One region of the Rothia sp. P6271 genome, then DNA from elsewhere that is predicted to be linked to it. Evidence: riboswitches for the same ligand, from Rfam matches in the RefSeq annotation. Region 1 holds a riboswitch; the other holds the start of a gene.
What was found. A riboswitch is a leader RNA that binds a small molecule or an ion and turns the genes downstream of it on or off. The one in region 1 is predicted to bind S-adenosylmethionine.
Positions count from the first base shown of each region.

Region 1 (4,424 bases):
GTTCAACTCTCATCTGGATTTCGGGGGTAACGTCCAGTTCTGTGAATTGAGGTTCTTGTCCGTGAGTTTGGATGCGGAGTCCATGAACATCTCGGTATTGGGGCAGTATAGATTCGGTGAGTTGTTGAACATCCCAGTCGTAGAAGTGTTGTTCTGTGAGCTGTAATGCGGGGTAGATATTTTTGAGTTGCGCGAGGATTGTATTTTCGTAGTTTTTATCGCGCTGTTCATAGATGTCTAATAAGGTGCTCTGTACTGGGAAGTATTCGAGGTTGCTTTCATCTCGTGTGTTCTTGAGCGGGTCTTTAGGGTATTCCCATTCCCAGCGGGTGTGGGCGTGGGGTGTTTGTTCGCTGTCGAAGTAGACGTGAAGAATCAGCTCTGGTTGTTGTACTTGGGGTGGTTGTATCGTTGCGTCGTTGGTGCAGAAGCTGATATTGCGTGTGAGATATGGGTAGAACTCTTGATAGAAACTATTGATATCTTGTGAGGGGATTTCGATATGTTCTTCTCGGATAAGGGTTTCTGCTGCGCCGTTGAGTGTTTCTTTCAGGGGAATGAAAATAAGGTCGGCTGCGGCGTATTGGTCGTTGAGACGTGTTGGATTGATGGCGCTAGGTAGGGTTGTTTCCCAATGTTCAGCTTGTGCTGTGGCTTTGTAGTGTTCTTGTGCTTTGTGTCCGAGGGCAATGAATCCGTTGCGGGGCTGGCCTATTGGGTGGCAGTAGTATGCGGGGAAGGCGTTTTCTCCTGCGGTGAGTGTAGGTGTGATGCGTAGACCGTCTTTGTAGCTGTGAAGTTCTGCTTTTAGCGTGGCTTCTTCGGTGTGCGCCGTAGTGATGGGTGTTCCCTCTAGCAGGATGGGCAGTGCTATTTTTTCTGCTTTTTTGAGTACTTTCCATAGTAGGGAAGAGTTAACAGTAGAAAGTGTTACCCAATCGCGGTGGGAAGTGTACGCTGATTGCCAAGGTCTGATGATGGAGTAGAACTCTCGCAACCATCGTTCGTGTTGGGGTCGGAGGGCGTGGCTACTTGTCTTTCCGGTGTGATCTTTTTGGAAGTGTTCCCAGTTGATGCCGTCTTTAATCCATCGGTTGTTTTTACCTTGGACGAGTGGGCGTGCTTGTAGGGTGATACGTGGTGTTTTGTGTTGACCGCTACCGAGTGCGAAGCGGGAGTTGACGTGCATTTTGAGGTCGAGAGCGGCGATGGTATTGCTGTTATTTTCGTAGGGTATCCGGTGATGCTGCGCCAGTGTTTGTGACAGCGTTCTGCGCCATGTCGACATTTTTTGTTGTTCTGCTAGCTCTTGTGCAGTGGTGATTCCGTGTTGTTTGAGCTGTTCTTTGCTGAGTCCGTCTGTGACGCGTTGAGTGGAGCTTTGGGCTTTGCTAACTTTTTCGGCTCTTTCGATGGCGGTGAGCATGATGGCTACGGAGTGTTTGCAGTCGGTGCGTACTGGGCAGGTGCATCGTGCGGAGAAGGCGAGGGATCCTTCAACCTGTTTTGCGGGGAAGACAATTTTGCTGAGGTATGGGTCTGTTGCGTCGCCGTAGGTTGTTCCTGTCAGGATGTGTGCTTGGGCGTCGTAGGAGTATCGGGCGACTTTGCCTTCTTGCATGTATTGTTTTCCGCGGAGGTAGGTGCGGTGTCCTACTTGCTGGATAATTTTTGCTGCGCTGACGGGGATTCTGGGGAAAGCTGATGGTGCATTCACGGTGGTTGTATCCTCTGCTGGCAGGGTGCATATATGTTCTAGGTTACCGGATGAGCTTTCACTAAAGCTGGTGTAGCCTAAATCTCTCAAATATTTTGGGCTGTGCTCTTTGTTTTTTTGTGGTGGTTGCGTTATTCTGGATTCAGCTTCAAGAGTTTCAACTGATAAGCTCCGACTTTAGTTGAACGCCAACCCCATGTTCACGGGTGGCTCGGATGACGAAGCGGTTCGTATTCGCGTCATAGTACGCAGGCTGGTACGGACAAGAGCACTTCGAAAGGAAAGCGCATTCAGCGCAGTTGTATCATGCACAACACCGCTCGCCCTCAGCACAATATTCAACCTGTTTCTTCTGCTCAAACTCGTGGCGGTTACGCTGCCGTAAGCATTCAAGATTACACTCGTATTTCCCATGAGCGTTCTGAGTTTCTTAACTTTTTGCTCTCTCCTAATCCGCACGGTATCCCTAACCAGGAATACGGTATCTTACAAGCAGCATGAGTATAAGAGGACTACTTCTAGACTCTGATGTACTAGCAGAGATTCGCAAAACCACACCACATCCGCAGGTCGTTGCGTTTCTTCGCCGTCGCTCATATATGGTGATGTACATATCAGCACTTAGCCTAGGCGAACTTAAAGGGCTTTACCCCTACCCTGAAACAGAGCGGTGGGTTAACGAACTTCTCGAACGTTTTAGCGGGCAGGTTCTCGACGTTGATACGAACGTATCTTTGGCATGGGCCGGTCGCCAAATTCGTGCTGAAGAACGCCCCTCACCAGAAGGCCCTTATACGCCATTGCCTACCGCCGCACTTGAAGGGCTCATGGCTGCTACCGCTGAAGTGCATCAGCTAGAAATAGTTTCTTCTAAAGCAGATATTTATCGCCGCTGGGGAGTCCCTGCCGTTAATCCGCTGCACGAAAACGCCGCGCGAGGACTATAAACCCTGTGTCTTTTACGTGACCTTAAGACGTAGGCTGTGATGAGCTTAGCGTCTTGACCGGCATACATGGTATGGTTCAGTGGGGTGCACGCGGTGAAGAAAATCCTTGGTTTATGTCTCATTTGGATTAGAAAAGCTGTGTGAACTTCAGAGTTCAATAGAGTTCATGACAAGATAAAAGACGATGAAAACCAGCGTGATGAAACCTCAACAACGTTCGATACCGATGCCCCTCTGGCTACAGGGTGTTGTCGAACTCTTTCGTACTGCCTTCTACTCTTGCTTTGCTGTAGTGCTACTACTGGGTGCCGTATGGTTTACCGGCGGTTTTGAACAGCGTGACCTCTACGCTATGGCAGTTTTAGTTAGCCAAATGTGGCTTCTAATCCACGGGGTTCCTCTTCATCTGAACATCTCTGCCCCGTATGGAGACACCCCCGATATTCAAGGGACGATGAGCTTTATCCCGTTGGGCTTAACGCTGATACCCTTATGGTTATGTTTCCGTTCAGGACGAGTCTTAGCTCAAGCATCTCGTGAGGGACAATTCTGGATACCAACATTAACCGGAGCTATCACTTATAGTGCCTGTGCTGGGGGCTTGAGCCTTTTGACAACAGATACTGCTGCGGTAGCGTATCCTGTAGCTTCTGCACTTGTACCGTGTTGGGTCGTTTTATCAGGGCTTATTCTTGGTGGCTGGTACGAGTCTCGTTCTTTGGCAAGAATGATCGGTGTTAACGCTGCCGAATGGGTTGCTCAGTTTAGCCAGTACTCACGTTGGGCGGGTTCTTATGTTTGGACAGTTCTTCGCGCGTCAATCGTGGCAGTTCTTGCGTTTATTGGCTGTGGAGGGCTATTACTGAGCTTGTCTTTGCTCTGGCATTGGAGCGATGTCGTAACAATTTATCAATTGCTTGATGCTGGTGCTATCGGCGATACTGCTTTGACCTTTTTACAGCTTGGTGTTATCCCTAACGTAGTTTTTTGGGCGATGTCTTGGAGTGTCGGAGCTGGTTTCTCATTGGGAGAACATACCTCCGTAAACTTCTTTGAACACTCTACTGGTGTGCTCCCCGCTTTCCCTCTTCTGGGTGCCTTACCAACGGTCAATGAACCGTGGAACTATATTGCTATTGCGGTTCCTGTGCTGTGCGGTATTGTTGCTGGCTGGTGGTTCTTCCGTGCCGGTGAAGACCACCTTGATGAGTGGCTTTCTCTGAAAATTCCTTTCCGCTGGATTTCTTTGCCACTATCAACTTTTGCCTTAGCTATCTTTGTTTCTGTTCCTGCCGGCATCATTTTGGCGTTATGCGGTTGGGCATCGCGCGGTTCTCTTGGTATGGGACGTTTTACTGATTTAGGGCCAGATGCTTTATTATTTGGTGCTTTATCTGCCGGTTGGATTGCTTGTGGCGTGATGATGGGATCGGTGATGGCCCCTATCTTCCATCGTGGCGCTATTACTGAGCTTGAGCGTTTCTCTGAGCTAAAGAACGACCGTGAAGAGCGCCGTCGTCGTAAACGTCTTGCCCGCGAGCAGAAAAAAGCGCAACGTCGGAACTCTCGTCAGAATTCTGCTATCGCAGAAGTTGAAGAACAGCATGATGAAACCAATAAGCCTTCTTCAGAGGCTGTGCGTCGTCTCTTAGAAGACGCTGATGAACCGTTATCGGATACGACGCGATCTGAGGTGACTCAAAAAGAGGAGAAAAAAACTGCTGATTTTGAATCTGTCGTAGCCCAAAACTTACGATTGT
Region 1 covers NZ_JBLXXV010000005.1:34,485-38,908, forward strand. The annotation lists gene ACN08X_RS05190 (SNF2-related protein) at 1-1,717, opposite strand, end outside; SAM riboswitch class IV at 1,864-1,992, shown strand; gene ACN08X_RS05195 (nuclease PIN) at 2,024-2,218, shown strand; gene ACN08X_RS05200 (plasmid stabilization protein) at 2,215-2,664, shown strand; gene ACN08X_RS05205 (DUF6350 family protein) at 2,849-4,424, shown strand, end outside.

Region 2 (4,424 bases), on a different contig from region 1:
CATTGTCGACGGACGCATCGCATTCTCCGGCTCACAAAACGCTATCGACCGTTCCTACAATCTACCTGCCAACCTCAAAAAAGGACTCGTCTGGCAAGACCTTACGTTCTCATGCACCGGCCCCGTTGTTGAAGAACTTAACGCCGTCTTCATCTCAGACTGGTACTCCGAAACACGAGAACTACCACTGAACGAAATCGAAACAGCTATTCCCCGTGTACACAGCGGAATGTTGGCACAAATTGTTCCATCGGGCCCCGGATTCGAAACGGAAAACAACCTACGCCTCATCAACTACCTCATTTACAATGCAGAACGACGCATCGTCGTCTGCTCCCCCTACTTCGTCCCAGAAGAAACACTCTTACAAGCACTCACCAATGCAGCACTATCAAAAATTGATGTCACCCTCATCGTCTGCGAAAAAGGAGACCAGTTCCTACCCAATATGGCTCAACGCTCCTACTACGAGAAACTTCTCCACGCCGGAGTCAACATCAAACAATATCCCGGGCCAACCGTATTGCACTCAAAATACATGTTTGTAGATGACCATCTCACCTTCATTGGATCATCAAACATGGATCCGCGCTCATTTGCGCTCAACCTCGAAGTATCCACCTTCATCGTCGATACAGGAATGGTTAAAGAGTTAGAAAGCATCTCTGAAGAATACATCTCTCAATGCAAAACCCTCCGATACGACGAATGGGTTGCCCGCCCCAACCGTATCAAGGTCGTAGAAAATATCTGTAGGCTCTGGTCATCGCTCCTTTAAAAGATTAGGGTTCTCTCTGATATACCCCCCACACCAAAGAGAACCCTAACATTGCGAATCATTACCAGAAGAAAAACTCTTATAAACGCTCTGCCTGATTCTGAGCCAAGCTCAAAAACTGACGGGCAGGAGTGTCAGCAGCATTAGGACCACCAGCAAAAGCGCCACGATATGCTGCCGCAGGATGACGCTCATTCACACGTGTATGCCCCACACCAAAAAGATTCTCACGTAATGTATTCCCCTCATACTCTGTGCGATACCGGCCACGCTTTTGAAGCTCAGGAACAACAAACTCCACAAAATCTTCAAAAGAGCCAGGAGATACATGGTAGGCAAGGTTGATACCATCTAAATCTCCCTCGTCAATCCAGCGCTCCAACTCATCGGCGACAGTCTGAGCAGAGCCAACAATTACATCACCCATACCACCGATAGCGCAATGACGAGCAATATCAGCACGAGTCCACTTCGTCGTCTGAGACTGCAAGGTAAAAGGTGTCAAAAAGGATTGAATGGATTCCGTCTTGACATACTCAAGAATCTCGTCCTCATCAAATAGTGAAAGATCAACACCAGACCAACCACCAATAATCCCTTGAGAAGACTCTATATCCACATATTTCAAATAATCCTGATACTTCTGCTGTGCTTTCTCGTCTGTCTCGTCAACTACCACCGAAAGCATGGCAAGAATCTTCACGTCATCACGACGCCGGCCGGCACGTTCAGCCTCATCACGGATACGAGAGGTCACATGCCTAGTCAAATCTGGACGTAACGCAGAAATGAAAATCGCCTCGGCATGTTTTCCAGAAAAAGCCTGACCGCGAGAAGACGCACCAGCCTGAAAAATCACGGGAGTACGCTGAACAGACGGCTCGGTCAAAGAAATTCCAGGAACTTGAAAATACTTGCCCTGATGCAAGATAGGATGAATTTTCTCAGGATCTGCAAAAATCCCGCGCTGACGGTCACGTAGCACCGCTCCGTCTTCCCAAGAGCCTTCCCACAACTTATAACAAACGTCGAGAAATTCGTCAGCAATTTCGTATCGTTCATCATGCTCAATCTGACCGGCAAGCCCCTGATTCTCTGCCGCAGATTGAAGATAAGAAGTCACCACGTTAAAACCAACACGACCACCCGTTAAATGATCTAACGTCGCATAAGAACGAGCCAAAGTATAAGGCTGGTTATACGTCACGGCAGCTGTCACTCCAAAACCAAGATGTTCCGTGACTGCTGCCATCGCCGAAATCTGTAAGAACGGGTCACCTACCGGTACCTGTGCACCATCACGAAGTACGGGTGCAACAGAATCCTTATATACGTCGTATACGCCCACCACATCAGCGATAAAGACCGCGTCAAAAAGCCCTTTTTCGCACACTTGAGCTAAATCTGTCCAATATTTAATGGTGTTATATTCATCGGCTCGCGAGCGCGGGTGACGCCATAAGCCGAAGCTTTGGTGGCTTGTTGTTGTCATATCAAACGCATTGACAACGATACGTTTTTTAGAAGAAGACGGTGTCGTAGTGGGTTGTTCTGTCGTGGCGGTATGAGTTGCCATAAGTTTTTTCCTTTGCGTTCTTAGAGGAGAGAGCCCTCCTCTATGAGGCGTGGCATGTCGAAAACCATATTTTTCGGTGTTGATATGCCCGACGCATAGGCGCCGTATTTGCCGTTGTGATTATTTTGAGCCGGATCTTCATCTGGGGCACCCCGCTACGGAAAGAGGGTTGCCGTCCAACGAGCCAGAGCTTGACGTTGGAACTCGTGATCGCTGGGTTTAGCTTATAAAAAGTTCTTCTTGGTACCCAAGAGCTTCAGTGTTTATTGCGGTGGGTGACGTTCGCTAAGGAATATGACTCTATGCAACGTGATGTGTTCATCTGCTGGCAATGGAAAGTAACGTCTAGATGAATGTGTACGGAAGGTATTACGGTAGAACTCGTCTAAACCATCCAGAGCGACTGAGAGACCTGGCTCTAAGACGTCGCAGCAACCTCGCTTATGCGGTGGTGCTAACGCCAGAAACGATGGGAGTATCGATGTCGTATTGTTCGTCTTTTTCTTATTCAGACCCTCGAAATCAGGTGCAGAATCCGGCAGATGTTTCGGATCAAGAACGTATTGATTTTTGGGCAAGGCAGGCGCGAGAACGTCTTAGTTGGGGGAAGCTATGGGATGAGGATAAAACGCATGAGTTTATTCCTCCTCGTTTAGTAGACGTTCGTGAAGATGGTGTTCAAGAATTTTCTGTTCCAACGATTAAGTGGTTTGAGGGTGGTCAGCTCAACGTTGCCTATAACTGTGTGGATAGGCATGTAGAGCAAGGTTTTGGCGACAAGGTTGCGCTTTTCTTTGAGGGTGAACCTGGTGATCGTGAAGCTATCACTTATGCTCAGCTGCAACGCCGTGTGGCTCAGGCGGCACATGGTTTAGAGCGTTTGGGTGTGGTTAAGGGTGATCGTGTTGTTGTTTATTTGCCGGTGATTCCTGAAACTATTATTTTTGCTCTTGCCTGTGCGCGTATTGGGGCGATTCATTCTCTTGTTTTTGGCGGTTTTTCGGCGGAGGCTTTGAAGTTTCGGGTAGAGGATACTGGTGCCAAGGTATTAATTACAACTGATGGTCAGAATCGTCGGGGTAAGGTTGTTCCGGTCAAGTCGATAGCGGATGAGGCGTGTTCGTCTGAGAATAATATTGAGCATGTGGTGGTGGTGAACCGTACCTCAGCTACCGAGCAGGAAAGACAGAGTGTTCCGTGGTGTTTGGGGCGAGATGTTTGGTATCACGATTTGATTGAGGGTGTTCCAGATACGCATGATTACCCATTGCATGATGCTGAAGATCCGTTATTTATTATTTATACGTCGGGGACAACGGGCCAACCTAAGGGTCTTGTTCATACTATGGGCGGGTATTTGACGCAGACGGCGTATTCTCATGCGTTACTTTATGATTTGTTGCCTGATGTTGTTGACGCTGATGGTGTGCTTCGTCCTGATGAGTTAGCTACTCGTAATGATCGGCAAAAAGTTGCGGATACTGTTCATTGGTGTACAGCCGATTTGGCGTGGGTGACAGCTCATACTTATGAGATATATGGGCCGTTGGTCAATGGCGTAAGTCAAGTAATTTTTGAAGGTACACCTGATACTCCTACTTTTGAACGGCATTTTGAAGTGATTGAACGCTATGGTGTCACAAACTATTACACGGCGCCAACGTTGATTCGTTCGTTGATGGGGGCTTTCCCGCATGGCCCAGAGTCGGGAAAATATGATTTTTCGTCGGTTCGTCTTTTGGGTTCTGTGGGTGAGTCGATTAATCCACAAGCTTGGTATTGGTTACGTGAGCATATTGGTTCTGGTCGTGCTTCCTTTATTGATACGTGGTGGCAGTCTGAGACAGGTTCAACGATCTGTTCTCCTCGTCCGCATGATCCTCAGTTTGCGCCTGAGGGGACTTTTGAGCAGGGTACTCCAGGTATAGCTGTCAAACCAGGTTGTGCTACTCGTGCTATTCCGGGGGTTTCTGTGCGTGTTGTTGATGAGCACGGTGAGCCGGTTCAGACGGGGGCTCAAGGGTTCATTGTGGTTGATAAAGTGGGCCCGTCGATGGCTCGTACTGTGTG
Region 2 covers NZ_JBLXXV010000006.1:49,101-53,524, reverse strand. The annotation lists gene cls (cardiolipin synthase) at 1-778, shown strand, start outside; gene ACN08X_RS05840 (LLM class flavin-dependent oxidoreductase) at 858-2,354, opposite strand; SAM riboswitch class IV at 2,454-2,566, opposite strand; SAM riboswitch class I at 2,742-2,830, shown strand; gene ACN08X_RS05835 (AMP-binding protein) at 2,836-4,424, shown strand, end outside.
Region 2: it holds a riboswitch for S-adenosylmethionine, as region 1 does, so the genes downstream of both, ACN08X_RS05840 (LLM class flavin-dependent oxidoreductase) here and ACN08X_RS05195 (nuclease PIN) in region 1, are expected to answer to the same signal.